DNA from 2 places in the Bartonella taylorii genome. Region 1 is predicted to be linked to the other one. Evidence: predicted binding sites of a transcription regulator. Region 1 holds the regulator's gene; the other holds the start of a gene.
What was found. The regulator HrcA, encoded in region 1, represses chaperone genes, less so after heat shock. The targets are predictions, from matches to a motif close to GTTAGCACTCNCNNNNNGNGAGTGCTAAC.

Region 1 (8,064 bases):
TATTCATGATAACGCCAATAGAGAAGATTGTGTGCTGATTCAGCACCGGGGATTGCGTGATTTGAGATTTCATAGGCTGGAAGTCCATGTGTAGTAGTTATTTCTTGGGTAAGATGATACAGGTCTGCTGCGAGTTCTGAAGCGGGGAGGATAAGCCTTCCTGCGGCATGAAGCCGTTTAAAAGCTGTTCCTTCTTCGATAGTCAGTTGGTAAAGAGAAAGATGATCTGCTGCCAAGTCAATGGCTTGAAAAAGTTCATCTTTCCATTGCTCGAGTGTTTGCTCGGGGCGGGCATAAATGAGATCAAAGGATAAACGTGGAAAGATTTTCCGGGCCAAAGCAATAGCGTGAAGAGCCTGTTTTACATCATGGAGACGGCCAAGTTGTCGTAGTGCCTTGTCATTGAGTGCTTGTACACCCAAGGATAAGCGGTTAACTCCTGCCGCTCTGTATCCGCGAAAGCGTGCTGCTTCTACACTTGATGGGTTGGCTTCCAGTGTGATTTCAACTTTATCATCGACCGTCCACTTTTTTGCAAGTGCTTGCAATAAAGCATCAACAGTTTGAGGGGTCATAAGAGAGGGTGTACCCCCACCAATAAAGATACTTGTAATATGACGTGGACCTATTTTATGATATTGCGTTTCTATTTCTCGTTCAAAAGCGGTTACAAAGCGTGGTTGATCAACGCCACGGGCACGAACGTGTGAATTAAAGTCACAATAAGGACATTTAGTAGCGCAAAAAGGCCAATGAATATAAATGCCAAAAGCTTCATTCATGAGAGCGTTAAAAGGTTTTCTGCTAAAAGCTTGAAAGCACGCGCACGATGCGAGAGGGGTGTTTTATCATTGAGCTTCCAGCCATGTTTTTGCTCTGTTGACATTTCACCAAAGGTATTTTCATATCCATCTGGTAAAAAAATAGGATCAAAGCCAAAACCTTTGTCTCCACGTGGTGGCCAAATGAAAGTACCTTCAACGCACCCACGGAAATAGTCTGCATGAGCATCGGGCCATGCAATACAGATGACTGATATAAATCGACCTTTCCGTTGGCTTTTTTCATGTGCTCCAATTTTTTGGAGTTCGTCTTCTACTTTTTGCATAGCTTTTGAAAAGTTACGTGTGCCATCGGGTTGAAGAGCGAGATCAGCTGTATAAACACCCGGTGCACCACCCAATGCATCCACTTCCATGCCAGAATCATCAGAAAGAGCCGGAAGTCCTGTATTTTTTGCTGCTGCAAAAGCTTTAATGTAGGCATTTTCTTCAAATGTTGTTCCCGTTTCTTTTGGTTCCGGTAATCCGAGCTCTTTTGCTGATTGTATCGTTAAACCAAAAGGAGCGACCAATGTGGTAATTTCATGCAATTTTCCAGTGTTATGTGTGGCAATGACGAGTTTTTTTGTTGCTATTCTTCTCATATACATTTCTCCAGAAACGAAAGGGGGATGCTATTTTTATGCTGAAAACTAGCTTAAGTGACCGCATGATAGGGATCTTAGAAGATTTTACAAGACCCGATCTTTTCGCATGTTTATTACTATTCCATTTAAATGAAATCTTTTGTATTTGATAAGGATAATAATTGGAAAGCCATAAAGGCTCTACTTCTTTAATAATAGCATTTTTTATGATAAATATATAGCGTGCCTTTGCACTACTTTAGATTATTTGACCAAACCTTGGCAAAACTTATATAAGAAGGAAGTATTTTTAGAGTAGTGAATTAATTGTAATGAAGCACAAACCTATTGGTGAAGAACTAAAATATCTTGATGAGCGTTCGCGTGATATCTTTCGTCATATTGTTGAAGCTTATCTTAATGATGGTGAACCTGTAGGATCACGCAATCTTTCGCGGCTTTTGCAACAGACATTATCGCCTGCTACGATTCGCAATGTGATGAGTGATCTCGAACATCTTGGTTTGATTTATGCACCGCACGTATCTGCGGGGCGAATGCCAACACAATCAGGATTAAGATTTTTTGTTGATGCATTTATGGAAGCGGGTGATTTGCCAAACGAGGAGCGTGAAAGTATTGAAGCGCAAGTCAAGGAGGCTGGTCATGCACAATCTGTTGAACATTTTCTCATTCAAGCGAGTCGGGTTCTTTCAGATCTTTCACGTGGAGCGGGGCTTGTTTTAGCAACGAAACATGAAGGGACCTTGAAGCATATTGAATTTGTGCGTCTTGATGGGGCACAGGCTCTTGCAGTTTTAGTAACGCAACAAGGGGAGGTTGAAAATCGTGTTGTTCATTTACCGGAAGGTGTTACCCATGCACAATTGACAGAGGCAACAAATTTTCTCAATGCCCATATTCAGGGGCGTACATTGAGTGAAGCTAAAGAAGAAATTGCACGTTTATGCTCAGAAACGCGCGCTGCGCTTGATCATTTGTCTCATCATCTTGTTGAAACGGGGCTAGCTCTTTGGGGAGGAGAAGGTGCTGATCATAAAGTACACCTTATTGTTCGTGGGCGCAGTAATTTGCTTGAAGATGTGAAAGCAGAAGAAGATTTGGAGCGGTTACGACATCTGTTTGATGACCTTGAAACGCGTGAAAGTATGGCGCAGCTTCTTGATTTAACGGATGAAGGTTCGGGAGTTCGTATTTTTATTGGTTCAGAAAATAAATTGTTTTCGCTTTCTGGTTCTTCTTTAGTGGTGGCACCTTATCGTGATTCAAAACAAAGAGTTATTGGTGCTTTAGGAGTTATTGGACCCACACGGCTTAATTATGCAAGGATTGTGCCTATGGTTGATTATACGGCTCAACTTGTATCACAACTGTTGCGTTAAAACGTTTAGATGAACATTTGTATTATAAATGCTCATTGTAATAAGATACGTAATACCCCTTGATTTTTGTCTGCAAAATTTCGATATCGAGAATAACAAATCTTATGAAGGAATGGAATTTTTATGTCTGAAGAAAAAAACAAATTTACTGATGCTTCATTTGAAAACCGCGATTTAAAAAATCCAGCTGATCGTGATGCACTTAAACAAGCAGCGGATGAGTTTTTGAAAACTCGTGAAGCAGAGGCTCGTGCAGAGGTTGCAGAGGAAGAAAATGAGTTTATAGATCCTTTGACTGCTTTGCAGAACGAAAATAAAGATCTAAAGGATCAGCTTTTACGTCTTGCTGCAGATATGGAAAACCTTCGTCGTCGTACTGCGCGTGATATGGCGGATGCAAAGGCTTACTCAATTGCTAATTTTGCACGTGACATGTTGTCTGTTTCTGATAACCTCAATCGTGCTTTAGAGGCTATTCCAGAAGGTGCAAAGGAGAATGATGCTGGTTTGAAAACATTAGCGGAGGGCGTTGAAATGACTGAGCGTGCAATGATAGCAGCGTTAGAACGTCACGGAGTGCAGAAAATTCATCCAGAAGGGCAAAAATTTGATCCTCACTTTCATCAAGCGATGTTTGAGATTCCTAACTCTGATGTTCCAGATAACACTGTTCAACAAGTTGTTCAGGCAGGTTACATTATCGGTGAACGTGTTCTGCGTCCAGCTATAGTGGGTGTAGCCAAAGGAGGAGCAAAAGAAGTTTCTGCTAAGTCTGATTCAGCTTAAAATGCCTCAAAAATGCACCCACAGTGCAAAGATGTAGTATTATGCGCAAGTGCTACATTGGTGAGACATTCTATCAAAGAGAGTTCTAAAGGATGTTAAAAACATCCTTTTATTCTTGGAGTGCCCAGCTTCTTTTTACAATGTATGGAGCATCGCTTGAAGGAGATGGCGACAAAAATAAAACAAAATGATCAACCTTAAAAGGAGGAAACAAAAAATCACCTCGAGAAGACAGATAAGAAGGAAGATCATCAGGTTTAATGTCGAGCAATCTTGCAATAGTAATATGCGGAGTAAATGGTTTCTCGTCAGGCGTTAAGTGCACGCTGCTCCGAATACATTGCATCTTTTCATGTAAAAGGCTAAGAGTTTCACAAAGCTCAATACGAACAACAAGGGAATGCGGTGCATTTTCTGAACCAAAAACCTCAAAACCTCTTGTTTGTAGCATAAAAGGTGGGAGTTTTATTTTGTCAAAAGCACGCATAATTTCATCTGCTAGAGAACTTTCAATTTCACCAAAAAAAGACAAAGTGATGTGAAAGTTCTGCGGGTTTATCCACTGCGCGTTCGGCAAGCCATTTTGCAGTGATACGAGTGCTTCTGTTGTTTGTTGAGGAATCTGAAGAGCACTAAACAAACGGTCCATGGTATCTCCTTACAGTGAACAAATGCCACCGCAAGCGCAATGGCAAACAATGAGCGTAAAGCGCATACTGCTAATTATAAGGCGATGATGTAGAAAAATAATGTCTAAAAAATGTCTACAATAATTAAATTGCGTAAAGCTTATGAATCTTAAAAGAGTGGTTATGATGCCAACAAAAGCCATATTTGCATGCGTTTTATTACAAAAATGTACAGTGGAGAATTGCTTGCGCTTTCATGATAAACACCACAAATACAATCTAAGATAAGGAAAGTTTATAAACTTCTGATTTATGTTATTATCTTTATATTTGTCTAAAGCAGCTTAAAAGCCGGCATATCCAGCAAAAAGTGAATGTTTCTCTTTTCTGTAAATATTCAAGCATATGTGTTAGATTGTAGTCACAACCATAATACACGGTAAATATTCAAATTTGTCAAATTTTTAGGAAAGATTGTGAACACAAATATTGTGCAAAATACGGATTATGCTTATGATAACTATACAGCTAATCTATAATGGATATGAACGCAGATATTTTTAAGGGAAAAATAGAGAAGCCAATCAATACAATGATTGGAGAAATTTCTCCTTATTTTAAGAATAATCATCATACTTTTTTGTGAAAAGCTTTAGTTTTCTTCTCCAAATTTATTGTTGATAAGTTTTTCAAGAGCATCGAGAGCGTCAGTTGCTTCTGGTCCTGATACACGGATAGTAAGGTTACAACCGGGAGAGGCTGCTAACATCATAAGCCCCATAATGGATGAACCGCCAACAATTTTTCCATCTTTTTCAACTTCAACAATGGCGTTAAAATTGTCAACAGTTTGTACAAATTTTGCGGAAGCACGCGCGTGCAATCCACGTTTATTGCAGATATTGAAATGACGACTTATTATACATGGGAGAGTATCTTTAGAAAGCATCAGTTTTTCATTATCCGCTTATAACAATCATACTGGTACATTGATATATTTACGCCCTGCTTCTTGCGCTATTCTTAAAGCTTCTGATAATGAAATATCAGGACATTTGCGAATAGAGATCAGTTTAATGAGCATGGGAAGATTAACACCCGCAATCATTTCAACGCGTCCTTTTTCAATAGCAGGAATAGCCATATTTGAGGGTGTTCCACCGAACACGTCTGTTAATATGATTACACCATGGTTTGCATCTGTAGAGGAAACTGCGGCTACGATATCACCTCGGCGCTGATCTATGTCATCATCAGGATAGACGCATATTGTTGCAAATTTTTCTTGTGTTCCAACAACATGTTCTACAGCATGTAGAAATTCAACAGCCAGCTCACCGTGCGTTACAAGCACGAGTCCAATCATTTACACAAACTCCTGTTAACTAAATACCCGACCATATTGGTGGGAAGGACATTTTACAAGGCTTTGTTCTGCTGCCAAGAAAAATTTGCAAAAAAAAGGCAAAAATGATGATTTTTTTATTTTTAGAAAAAAATCAAACAGATTTACGCCATACTTTTCTAAAAAAGAATGCCTCAATAGCTTGACAAATGGCTGTACAATCGGCTTCATGAAGGCTAGGGAGTTTTAAAAGAGGAATGTGCAGATTTGCAAATTGAAAAGTTTGATTTGTGGAAAAACGCTCATATTCAGGACCAAGCAGAATAACACAATCGATAGTTGTTTGCTTTTTAAACTCTATCGTATAAAGACCTACACCGCGAATTTCAATACCGCCCTGTAAACCTTCTGGAGTGTATCCGTGAAGTTTTCCATTTTCTACACCAAGCACTGTATAATCATCACTGATAAGTTTTGCTTCACGTTTTGACCACTCAGCACGGTCTATCAAAGAAAGAGTAAGGGTTGATTTTCCTGATCCTGATGGGCCTATAATCAACAGCCCCTTTCCTCCAAGTTGAAGACAATTTGCGTGCAGTATTTCATTTTTTGTTTTCATACTTTTTGCTTTGGATAAAAGATTTATTTAGCGAAGGGAAGCATAATAATAAAACGCGCTCCAATTTTATTATTTCCAAGTTTGGGGTCAATAATATTTTCGGCTGTAATTGTCCCATTATGGGCTTCTATGATTTGCCGACTAATAGAAAGACCAAGTCCTGAATTTTGTCCAAAAGTATCTTCGTTTGGTCGATCAGTGTAGAAACGTTCAAAAATGCGTTCAATATTGTCTGAACGAATACCGGGGCCATTGTCTTCAATGATTAAAACGAGGGTTGAACCATGACTTTTCATAGTTATACAAATTTTACCATTATCATGAGGAATGAAGGAGCGTGCGTTTTCAATGAGATTGGAAATAACTTGCCCTAAACGGAGCTCATGTCCCAACACAAGATAGGCTTTTCCATGAGGATGTGGAACAATATTAAGGTTTATATCAATGGTTTGCGTATTACGATATACTTCCTGAACAGCATGAACAAGGCTTTCCAAGAGCAATGTCATATCAACGATCTGTGCGGTTTCGCGAGCAAGCTCTGCATCTAGCCTAGAGGCATCAGAAATGTCAGTAATCAAACGATCAAGACGACGCACATCATGTTGAATAATTTCAAACAATTGTTCCTGTGCTTCTTCATTTTTAGCCAGAGGGAGTGTTTCAACAGCACTTCGTAATGAGGTAAGCGGATTTTTTAATTCGTGGCTTACATCAGCAGCAAAGCGTTCAATGGCTTCAATACGCATATAAAGGGCATTGGTCATATCACGAATAGAGGTAGAAAGATGACCTATTTCATCTTCACGCATTGAAAAATCAGGAATTTCTACACGCTTATTATTGCCATTGCGCACACGGTTTGCAGAGGCAGATAATTTGCTTAAGGGATGCGCAATCGTGTGAGCTAAAAATAAAGAAAGTACCAAAAGCACGCTGCCTACAACAGCAAAAACTTTAAAAATTACCAGTCTTTCACCCTTTACAATGTTGTCAATGTCTGAACCAGTGGTGGAAAGAAGAAGTGCCCCCACTACTGCTCGGTAGCGTTGAACAGGTACAGCAACAGAAACGATTAATTGACCTTGTCTGTTGCGTCTTTTAGCAGTAGCAAGAGATCCATTTAATGCTCGGTATACTTCTGGGTAAGCAATAGCACTGTTTTTTGCTTGTTCTCTATCAAGAGCAATACCACTGCCATAAAATGTACTTGAAAACCATGAAGATAGGCGTTCCCATGTGTTTTGTTCAGTTTTAAGTGGTGGTAAGTCATAGCTAAAAACTTCGCCACTTGAATAAAGAACGCGCGAATCAAGAAGGAGAGTAGCATCACGATCATAGATACGTGCTCTTGTCGTTTTGGGTGTGATGAGGCGTCGTAAAAGAGGGGCAACTTGTTCAGGATTGATGGGAAAGTCCCAAGAGTCTGTTGATTGAGGTGCGGGGGTAACACTTTCTCCAGTTTGTAATTCCAAAAGTTTTTGGGGATCAATGAGAATTGAATTTGTATCTACCGTTGCAGAAGCGGCAATGGCTCCAGCGATAATTTTTCCTTGAGTGCATAAACTTTTGATTTTCGCTTCAATTAACCCATCACGAAATTGATTAAGGTATAAAATGCCTGTAACCAAAACGGCAAGGGCAGCAATATTTAATATAACAATGCGGCGTGTAAGACTAGAAAAAAGCAATTGTCTGAGAAGACGTTGTATCCGAAGATGCAAACGGGCAAACATATAAAACGGTGTTGAGGGGATGCCATTTGGTGCTGTTTTTTGCAGAGTTTCCAGTTGAGTATTTTTTGTCATTGATTTGATCGCCGTTCAAACTTGTGCGACAAAAAAGCTTCATACTTCGTGGAAACGATAGCCTAC
Region 2 (8,064 bases), 410 kb from region 1:
TTTCGCCAAACAAGAAAGCCCGCTACAAACTATATGCCAACTAAATTTTCTTAACAAATTCTGACTTTAGACCAATCTGACCAATCCCAGGGATTTTACAGTCAATATTATGATCTCCATCCACAAGGCGAATATTTTTCACCTTAGTCCCACTTTTGAGAACGGATGCAGCACCTTTTACTTTAAGGTCTTTCACCACCATAACGCTATCCCCGTTGGTCAAAACCTGACCATTGGCATCATAAATAATGTCGGAAGGAAAAGCATCTTCACTCTTTTGTAGCCATTCATGTGCACATTCAGGACACACAAAATTTTCACCTTCTTCATAAGTATAAAGACCACCACAGTGAGGACATTTAGGATATTGGCTCATACATTTTCCTCTTTTGTTCAAAAAATCATTCCTTTACGCGGTCATAGAGCAATACGTACACATTGTCTATTGTCTCACAAAAAACATCTGACCTTTTCTCATCTCATCCCTGCCCCTGTGATACCGTATAATAAAAATCCCATTGGGCACCATCATCTTTACGTTTATGAAGATGCTAACCGGTACACGCACACGCACTACCCTTGCAGATCACAAATGAGGTTGAGGTATAGAAAAAACTCCTTACGAAAGCCCTAAAATCCGAACACGAAGATTAACCCATTATAAATGAGCCCATACTATAGGTATCCTCGGGATTCCGGGAGATTTTGCTATGTCCAGGTGCTCTCAGCACTAAAAGCAAAAGGCTAATTTGAGTTCAGTGTTTTCAAGCTCCCGGAATACCAATGCGAGGGCGCTCGCAACCGGCGGGGGGCTCTAAAGTGCAAGTAAAAAATCCTCTCAACTACATTTTGCAGGCAAGAAAATTACGATTTTCTCGTCATTGTTTATTTGATGAGGAACACAACACCTCCCATAAAAAATGATCCGTTAAGAAAGACTGTTTTCATTTTTATTGTAAATCCCCTGAAATTACTTTATGACTCAAAAGGTGATTTTGGTCGCATACGCAACGACCAATAGGGCTCTAAAACCCGAAACCTAAACATGAATTTACCCCGCTTTGCGGGTATCCCGGGATTCCGGGAGATTTTGCTATGTCCAAGTGCTTTAAGCACTAAAAGCAAAATGCTGATTTAGGTTCAGTTTTAGACTCCCGGAATACTCATGCGAGGGCGCTCGCAACCGACGGGGAGCTCTAAAGTGCAAACCAAAACTCTCAACGACATTTTTGTAGGCAAGAGAATTCGTTTTAGGCGAAAAATGCTAAAAATGTCTCAAAAAGAATTAGCGCATGCTTTAAGTGTAAGCTACCAACAAGTTCAAAAATATGAAACAGGCTTAAATCGTGTGAGCGCAGGGCGCCTGAAAGATATTGCCGATATCCTGAGCGTTCCACTTACCTTTTTTTACACTGATGTCTTAACAAAACAAGAAATCCCATACCAACATGATGAGCTAATATCGAGCAGAGAGGAATATCTGCTTTTAAAAAGATTTAGAGTTTTAACATCTGTAAAACAAAGAGCAATTTTACAACTCATCGCTGATCAAAATGAAAACTTTTAACATTATGGAGAGATCTACACTCTCTGTTCAGTAGCATTCGTGGATATTTTTTTAAAGCCCAGCCTCTTACGCATAGTGAACAGTTTTTATTTTCAACCATGTGCACTTAAATACGCCTGTTATAAATACTTGGGTATCTGTTTTAACTTCCCTCCACCCTAAAGGACGATGATTCCTGCCAAACGGTCTGTAACTAATCGGGCTTCTCTTAAGGCCGGTTCTCCTTGCCTTCTCACTCATGCACTTCATTTTACAAGATTCTACAAACAAGCCCTGCCCTGAATATTCACCACACTCTTGAATAAAAAACACTGCATGGGTAAAGTTTACCTTATATCGCTACCATAAACGACAGTATTTTACGGCACAACAGGATAAAAACACTTCATTCCGTAAAAGAAAAAAGCATGTAGAAAGAGCAAAATCTTCTAACACCAACGATAAGATAGAGCAACCTTATTTTCCAATAAAAACGCGAGCATCAACGAGTCTGAGTAGAATTGCTTTATTTTGTGCATTAATAATCTATACCCCGCCGGAACTTTCCTGATTCAAGGCTTCTTTTCCAGCAGCTGTCAAAAAAGAGAAAAAAACAAAAAAAACGGGCCCATTGGGCCCGTTTCTTTTTACCTTTATAAAGGGCTTAGAAATCCATTCCGCCCATTCCGCCCATTCCACCGCCAGGCATTGGTGGCATTGGAGTATCTTTCTTTGGAACTTCAGCAACCATTGCTTCTGTTGTAATAAGAAGGCTAGCAATTGATGCAGCATTCTGGAGAGCAGAACGCACAACCTTCACAGGATCAACAATTCCCAAAGCAATCAAATCGCCAAACTCACCGGTTGCAGTATTGTAACCATAAGTGTCTGCATTGTTTTCAAGCACTTTGCCAACAATAATCGCTGCTTCTTCACCAGCATTGCTTGCAATTTGGCGCGCTGGTGCTTGTAGAGCACGGCGAACGATATTAATACCAGCTTCTTGGTCAGGGTTGCTACCTTTAACAGTCAGTGCATTTGCAGCACGCAACAATGCAGTACCACCACCAGCAACAATACCTTCTTCCACAGCAGCACGTGTTGCGTTCAAAGCATCATCAACACGGTCTTTCTTTTCTTTTACTTCAACTTCTGTTGCACCACCAACGCGGATAACAGCAACACCACCAGCGAGTTTAGCAAGTCTTTCTTGCAATTTCTCACGATCATAGTCAGAAGTTGTTTCTTCGATCTGTGCTTTAATCTGATTGACGCGAGCACTAATCTCAGTTTTTTGTCCAGAACCATCAATAATCGTCGTATTTTCTTTAGAAATATTGACTTTCTTAGCACGTCCAAGCATATCCAAAGTGACATTTTCAAGCTTAATGCCCACATCTTCGGAAATAACCTGACCCGATGTCAAAATTGCAATATCTTCAAGCATTGCTTTACGACGGTCACCAAAGCCTGGAGCTTTCACAGCAGCGATTTTCAAACCACCACGCAGCTTGTTGACAACAAGCGTTGCCAAAGCTTCACCTTCCACATCCTCAGCGATAATGAGAAGTGGTTTACCAGACTGAACAACAGCTTCAAGCACAGGAAGAAGAGATTGTAGATTAGACAATTTCTTTTCGTGAATAAGAATGTAAGGATCATCAAGATCTGCCACCATTTTCTCAGCATTGGTGACAAAGTAAGGGGAAAGATATCCACGATCAAACTGCATTCCTTCCACGACTTCCAATTCCGTTTCAGCAGTTTTAGCTTCTTCCACGGTAATAACGCCTTCATTGCCAACTTTTTCCATGGCATCCGCGATCATTTTACCGATTTCTGCAGCTCCATTAGCAGAAATTGTTCCCACTTGAGCGATTTCTGCTGAAGTTTGGATTTTTTTTGCTTTTTTGAAGAGAGTTGCTACCACTTCTTCAACAGCAGCATCAATCCCGCGTTTAAGATCCATTGGGTTCATGCCCGCAGCAACGGCTTTTACGCCTTCTTGCACAATAGCCTGCCCCAAAACAGTTGCAGTTGTTGTACCATCACCAGCAATATCATTGGTTTTGGAAGCAACTTCGCGCAACATTTGCGCACCCATATTTTCGAACTTATCTTCCAGTTCAATTTCCTTTGCAACGGATACACCATCTTTTGTGATGCGAGGCGCACCAAATGATTTATCGATAACCACATTGCGACCTTTAGGGCCCAGCGTCACCTTTACAGCGTTAGCAAGGATATCAACACCGCGCAATAAACGCTCACGCGCTTCACGGCCAAATTTGACTTCTTTAGCAGCCATTTAATTTCTCCTTGGAGTTGTCTTAATGAAGTACAAAATACCAAATAATACAAAATGGAAGTATTGAGAGACTAAATTAGCCCAAAATTCCCATAATGTCAGATTCTTTCATAATAAGGAGGTCTTCGCCATTAATTTTAACTTCGGTTCCAGACCATTTTCCAAACAAGATACGATCTCCTGTTTTAACTTCTAAAGGCACACGCTTTCCGTTGTCATCGAGAGCGCCATTGCCAACAGCAATAACTTCACCTTCTTGAGGTTTTTCCTTTGCTGTATCAGGGATGATAATCCCACCAGCAGTCTTATTTTCAGATTCAACCCGACGGACAACGACACGATCGTGAAGTGGGCGGAATTGTATGTTAGCCATGTTTTAAATCCTTAAAACTTAGTATAACTGAATTAATCTTAAAGGGTTTGTTAGCACTCTTAAATCATGAGTGCTAGTATCAACCCGAATATAAAATCGCCACTCTTCAATGTCAAGGATCAACTGTTAAAATAATTTACTTTAAGAGGTCTTAAGAGTCTTGCCTCTTTTTTCACTTTTGCGTTATCTAGCTTTTTATTATACCTGTGAACATAAAGGATCTTATCATGGTTGAAACACGTCAGGAAACGGATAGCTTTGGAACAATTTCGGTACGTCAAGACCGTTATTGGGGTGCACAAACTGAACGTTCTCTGCATAATTTTAATATTGGCAGTGAAAAACAACCTCTCACCATCATCTATGCCTTAAGCCTTATCAAAAAGGCAGCAGCTCTTGTGAATATGGAAAAAGGGAAGCTTCCGCAAAACATCGGGAAAGCAATCATTACTGCTGCTGATGAGGTACTTGCAGGAACATTCGATACGCATTTTCCCCTTTCTGTCTGGCAAACGGGTTCCGGCACGCAAAGCAATATGAACGTCAATGAAGTCATCGCTAACCATGCCAGCCTGCTCTTGGGAGGGAAACTTGGCAACAAAGCGCCCGTTCACCCAAATGATCACGTGAATATGAGCCAATCATCAAACGATTCTTTTCCCACCGCGCTTCACATTGCGACCACACTACAAACGCGCCAACACTTATTTCCTATTCTTGAAGCCCTTATTACCACTTTAAGAAAAAAAGAAGAAGAATTTGCCGATATTATCAAAATCGGACGCACCCATACCCAAGATGCAACACCCTTAACTTTAGCGCAAGAATTTTCAGGCTATCGCGCCGCACTAGAAGCCAATCTTCAGCGCATTGAAACAGCTCTTGCCGACGTTCAGACACTTGCTCAAGGAGGTACAGCTGTTGGAACAGGGCTCAATGCACCAAAAGGTTTTGATGTTGCTTTTGCTCAAACAATAAGCACCCTTACAGGGATAACCTTTAAAACCGCCAACAATAAATTTGAAGCCCTTGCCCACCATGGAGCCCTTGCACATTTCCATGGAAGCCTGAATGCTCTAGCTGCTGATTTGTTTAAAATTGCCAACGATATCCGATTCTTAGGCTCAGGTCCCCGCTCAGGCTTGGGTGAATTAAGCTTACCCGAAAATGAACCAGGATCTTCTATCATGCCAGGCAAGGTTAACCCCACACAGTGCGAAGCAATGACAATGGTTGCCTGCCAAGTCTTTGGCAATCATACCAGTGTCACATTTGCCGCAAGCCAAGGGCATTTTGAACTAAACGTTTATAAACCTGTTATTGGCTATAATGTATTACAATCGATTACACTTCTTGGTGATTGCATGCGCTCTTTTGATTTGCATTGCATACAAGGATTACGCGCCAATCGCGTTCATATTCACTCTCTCATGGAACGCTCTTTGATGCTCGTGACAGCCCTTGCCCCAGAAATTGGCTATGAAAAAGCTGCTGAAATTGCCAAAGCGGCACATAAAAATGATACAACTTTGCGCACTGAAGCACTAAAAGCAGGCGTTTCTGGAGAGGATTATGACCGTCTAGTTGATCCAAAAAAGATGATCGCCCCACAATAAACCACGAGAGACAATTCTCCTTAAAATAAACCTTCATGTAAAACTATTGGACCATAAACTTATCCGATAATTTTAAAGTTAGGTGTTTTGAGAGACAATTATATTAGGTTATAATTGTCTCTCAAAGATGATCACCCCACAAGAAGCAAAAGGATGGAGAGCTCCTTAAACCAGATCTTTCTGTAAGAACATCAGAGCACTTGCAATCCAATTCCTGTTACCAATGGCATTTGGCTTTCAAAATCAGAACCGTATTCGAGCTTGAATAAAGCAAGCTTTTCAGAAAATGAACGCAGAACCTTCCACCACGGGAATAAAAATGCCTCTAACCACCTCAATCAAGAGCAGTTCACAACATTTTGAGCTGATAAAGAGAATGATGGTGGCTACCCATATTTATACAACACAATACAGCGCTCTCATGTGATAACATCGGGATGTTCACGACCAAATTCTTGTTGCATATTTAACAATTGAAGTGCCGCTTGTTGCAAAGGTCGGAGAACTTTTTGCGGATCTTGATTGTGTTTGTGTAGATTTCCTTCGTATTGCTCAAAATAAAGCCGTAAAGTAGCTCCCACCGTCCCTGTTCCCGATAAGCGTATCACTAATCGTGCACCATTCTTGAAAAAAACACGGATACCTTGCTTTGTGCTAGCACTCTGATCAATGGGATCATGATAAGTAAAATCGTCTGCTTTTTCGACCTCTAATCCAGCAATTTCTGTTCCCACTTGTGGCAAATGTGCACGTAATCGTTCTATAATCGCTTCTGCTTTATCACTCTCCACACCTTCATAATCATGGCGCGAAGTGTAAAAACGCCCATAAGTGCACCAATGTTGTTGAACAATTTGTGCGACAGATTTCCCTGTCACCGCTAAAAGATTGAGCCAAAATAACACAGCCCATAAACCATCTTTTTCGCGGATATGATGAGAGCCAGTTCCAAAGCTTTCTTCACCACAAAAAGTCACTTTCCCCGCATCCAAAAGTGACGCAAAAAACTTCCACCCTGTTGGCGTCTCAAAACAATTCAATCCTTTTTTTTCAGCAACCAGATCAACGGCACGCGCTGTTGGCATAGATCGGGCAATCCCCACAATGCCTTGGCGATAACCTTTAATCAGATGTGCATGTTCAGCCATAATAGCCAAAGAATCAGAAGGCGTGACAAATTGCCTACGACCAATAATGAGATTACGATCTCCATCACCATCAGATGCCGCGCCAAGATCAGGGGCTTTATCAGACATTAACAAATCATAAAGAGCCTTAGCATAAACCAAATTGGGATCTGGATGCCCTCCTCCAAAATCTGGCAAAGGAATACCATTGACCACCGTTCCTTCCGAAAACCCTAAACATTTCTCAAAAATTTCGCGCGCATAAGGCCCTGTGACGGCATGCATTGCATCAAAGCGTAAGGTTAAACCTCTTTCTACTGCTCGAGCAATACAATCAAAGTCAAAAATCTCCTGCATCAAAGCAACATAATCAGCTACCGGATCAAGTATTTCCACCCGCATAGACCCGATAAAGGTCGTTCCTTCTCTGTCTAAATCAACGTCTGGAGCTTCAAAAGTTTTATAAAAAGCAAGATGTTGTGACGCTGCAAAAATAGCTTCACACAAAGAATCAGGAGCAGGACCACCATGAGAAATATTGTATTTGATGCCACAATCCCCCTCTAAACCACCAGGATTGTGACTTGCTGAGAGAATAATCCCACCATGGGCATGATATTTGCGAATAAGATGTGAAACAGCAGGCGTGGAAAGAATACCCCCTCTTCCAACTTTTACACAAGCAACACCGTGAGCCGCTGCCATTTTCAATACAGTCTGAAGAAGGGTAAGGTTGAAATAGCGCCCATCACCACCAAGAATTAACAATTTCCCTTCCATAGGCCCAATGCTATTAAAAATGGATTGAATAAAATTTTCAACATAATGAGGCTGTTGAAAAACCGATATTTTTTTGCGCAAACCAGACGTACCCAGTTTTTGATCATTAAAAGCCATAGTCAAAACTGTGGTTATGCTCATAAACACGCCTTCATATTATTTTTCTCGATTTTAGAATGAACATCTATCAAAGTCGACCATTAATTCTGCCATTAATTCTACTTGACGACACAATGAAATACTTGCACACTTAACGCAACATTGAGCGGTTTAAAATGCACTCTTAAATACGCTTTAAAACACAACCCTCATAG

Region 2: a site for HrcA is predicted at 4,277-4,305, ahead of groES (co-chaperone GroES). Genes of this name have one in related genera too.

What each region holds. Positions count from the first base shown of each region.
Region 1 is NZ_CP083693.1:1,651,458-1,659,521, reverse strand. Features, by position in the region: gene hemW (radical SAM family heme chaperone HemW) at 1-782, opposite strand, end outside; gene rdgB (RdgB/HAM1 family non-canonical purine NTP pyrophosphatase) at 779-1,426, opposite strand; gene hrcA (heat-inducible transcriptional repressor HrcA) at 1,741-2,811, shown strand; gene grpE (nucleotide exchange factor GrpE) at 2,935-3,597, shown strand; gene thpR (RNA 2',3'-cyclic phosphodiesterase) at 3,707-4,246, opposite strand; gene LBE40_RS07080 (HPr family phosphocarrier protein) at 4,879-5,175, opposite strand; gene LBE40_RS07075 (PTS sugar transporter subunit IIA) at 5,203-5,592, opposite strand; gene LBE40_RS07070 (HPr kinase/phosphatase C-terminal domain-containing protein) at 5,726-6,190, opposite strand; gene LBE40_RS07065 (sensor histidine kinase) at 6,214-7,998, opposite strand; gene LBE40_RS07060 (response regulator transcription factor) at 8,038-8,064, opposite strand, start outside.
Region 2 is NZ_CP083693.1:124,941-133,004, reverse strand. Features, by position in the region: gene LBE40_RS00595 (zinc ribbon domain-containing protein YjdM) at 41-376, opposite strand; gene LBE40_RS00590 (helix-turn-helix domain-containing protein) at 1,166-1,567, shown strand; gene groL (chaperonin GroEL) at 2,211-3,854, opposite strand; gene groES (co-chaperone GroES) at 3,931-4,227, opposite strand; gene fumC (class II fumarate hydratase) at 4,455-5,843, shown strand; gene LBE40_RS00570 (alpha-D-glucose phosphate-specific phosphoglucomutase) at 6,263-7,891, opposite strand.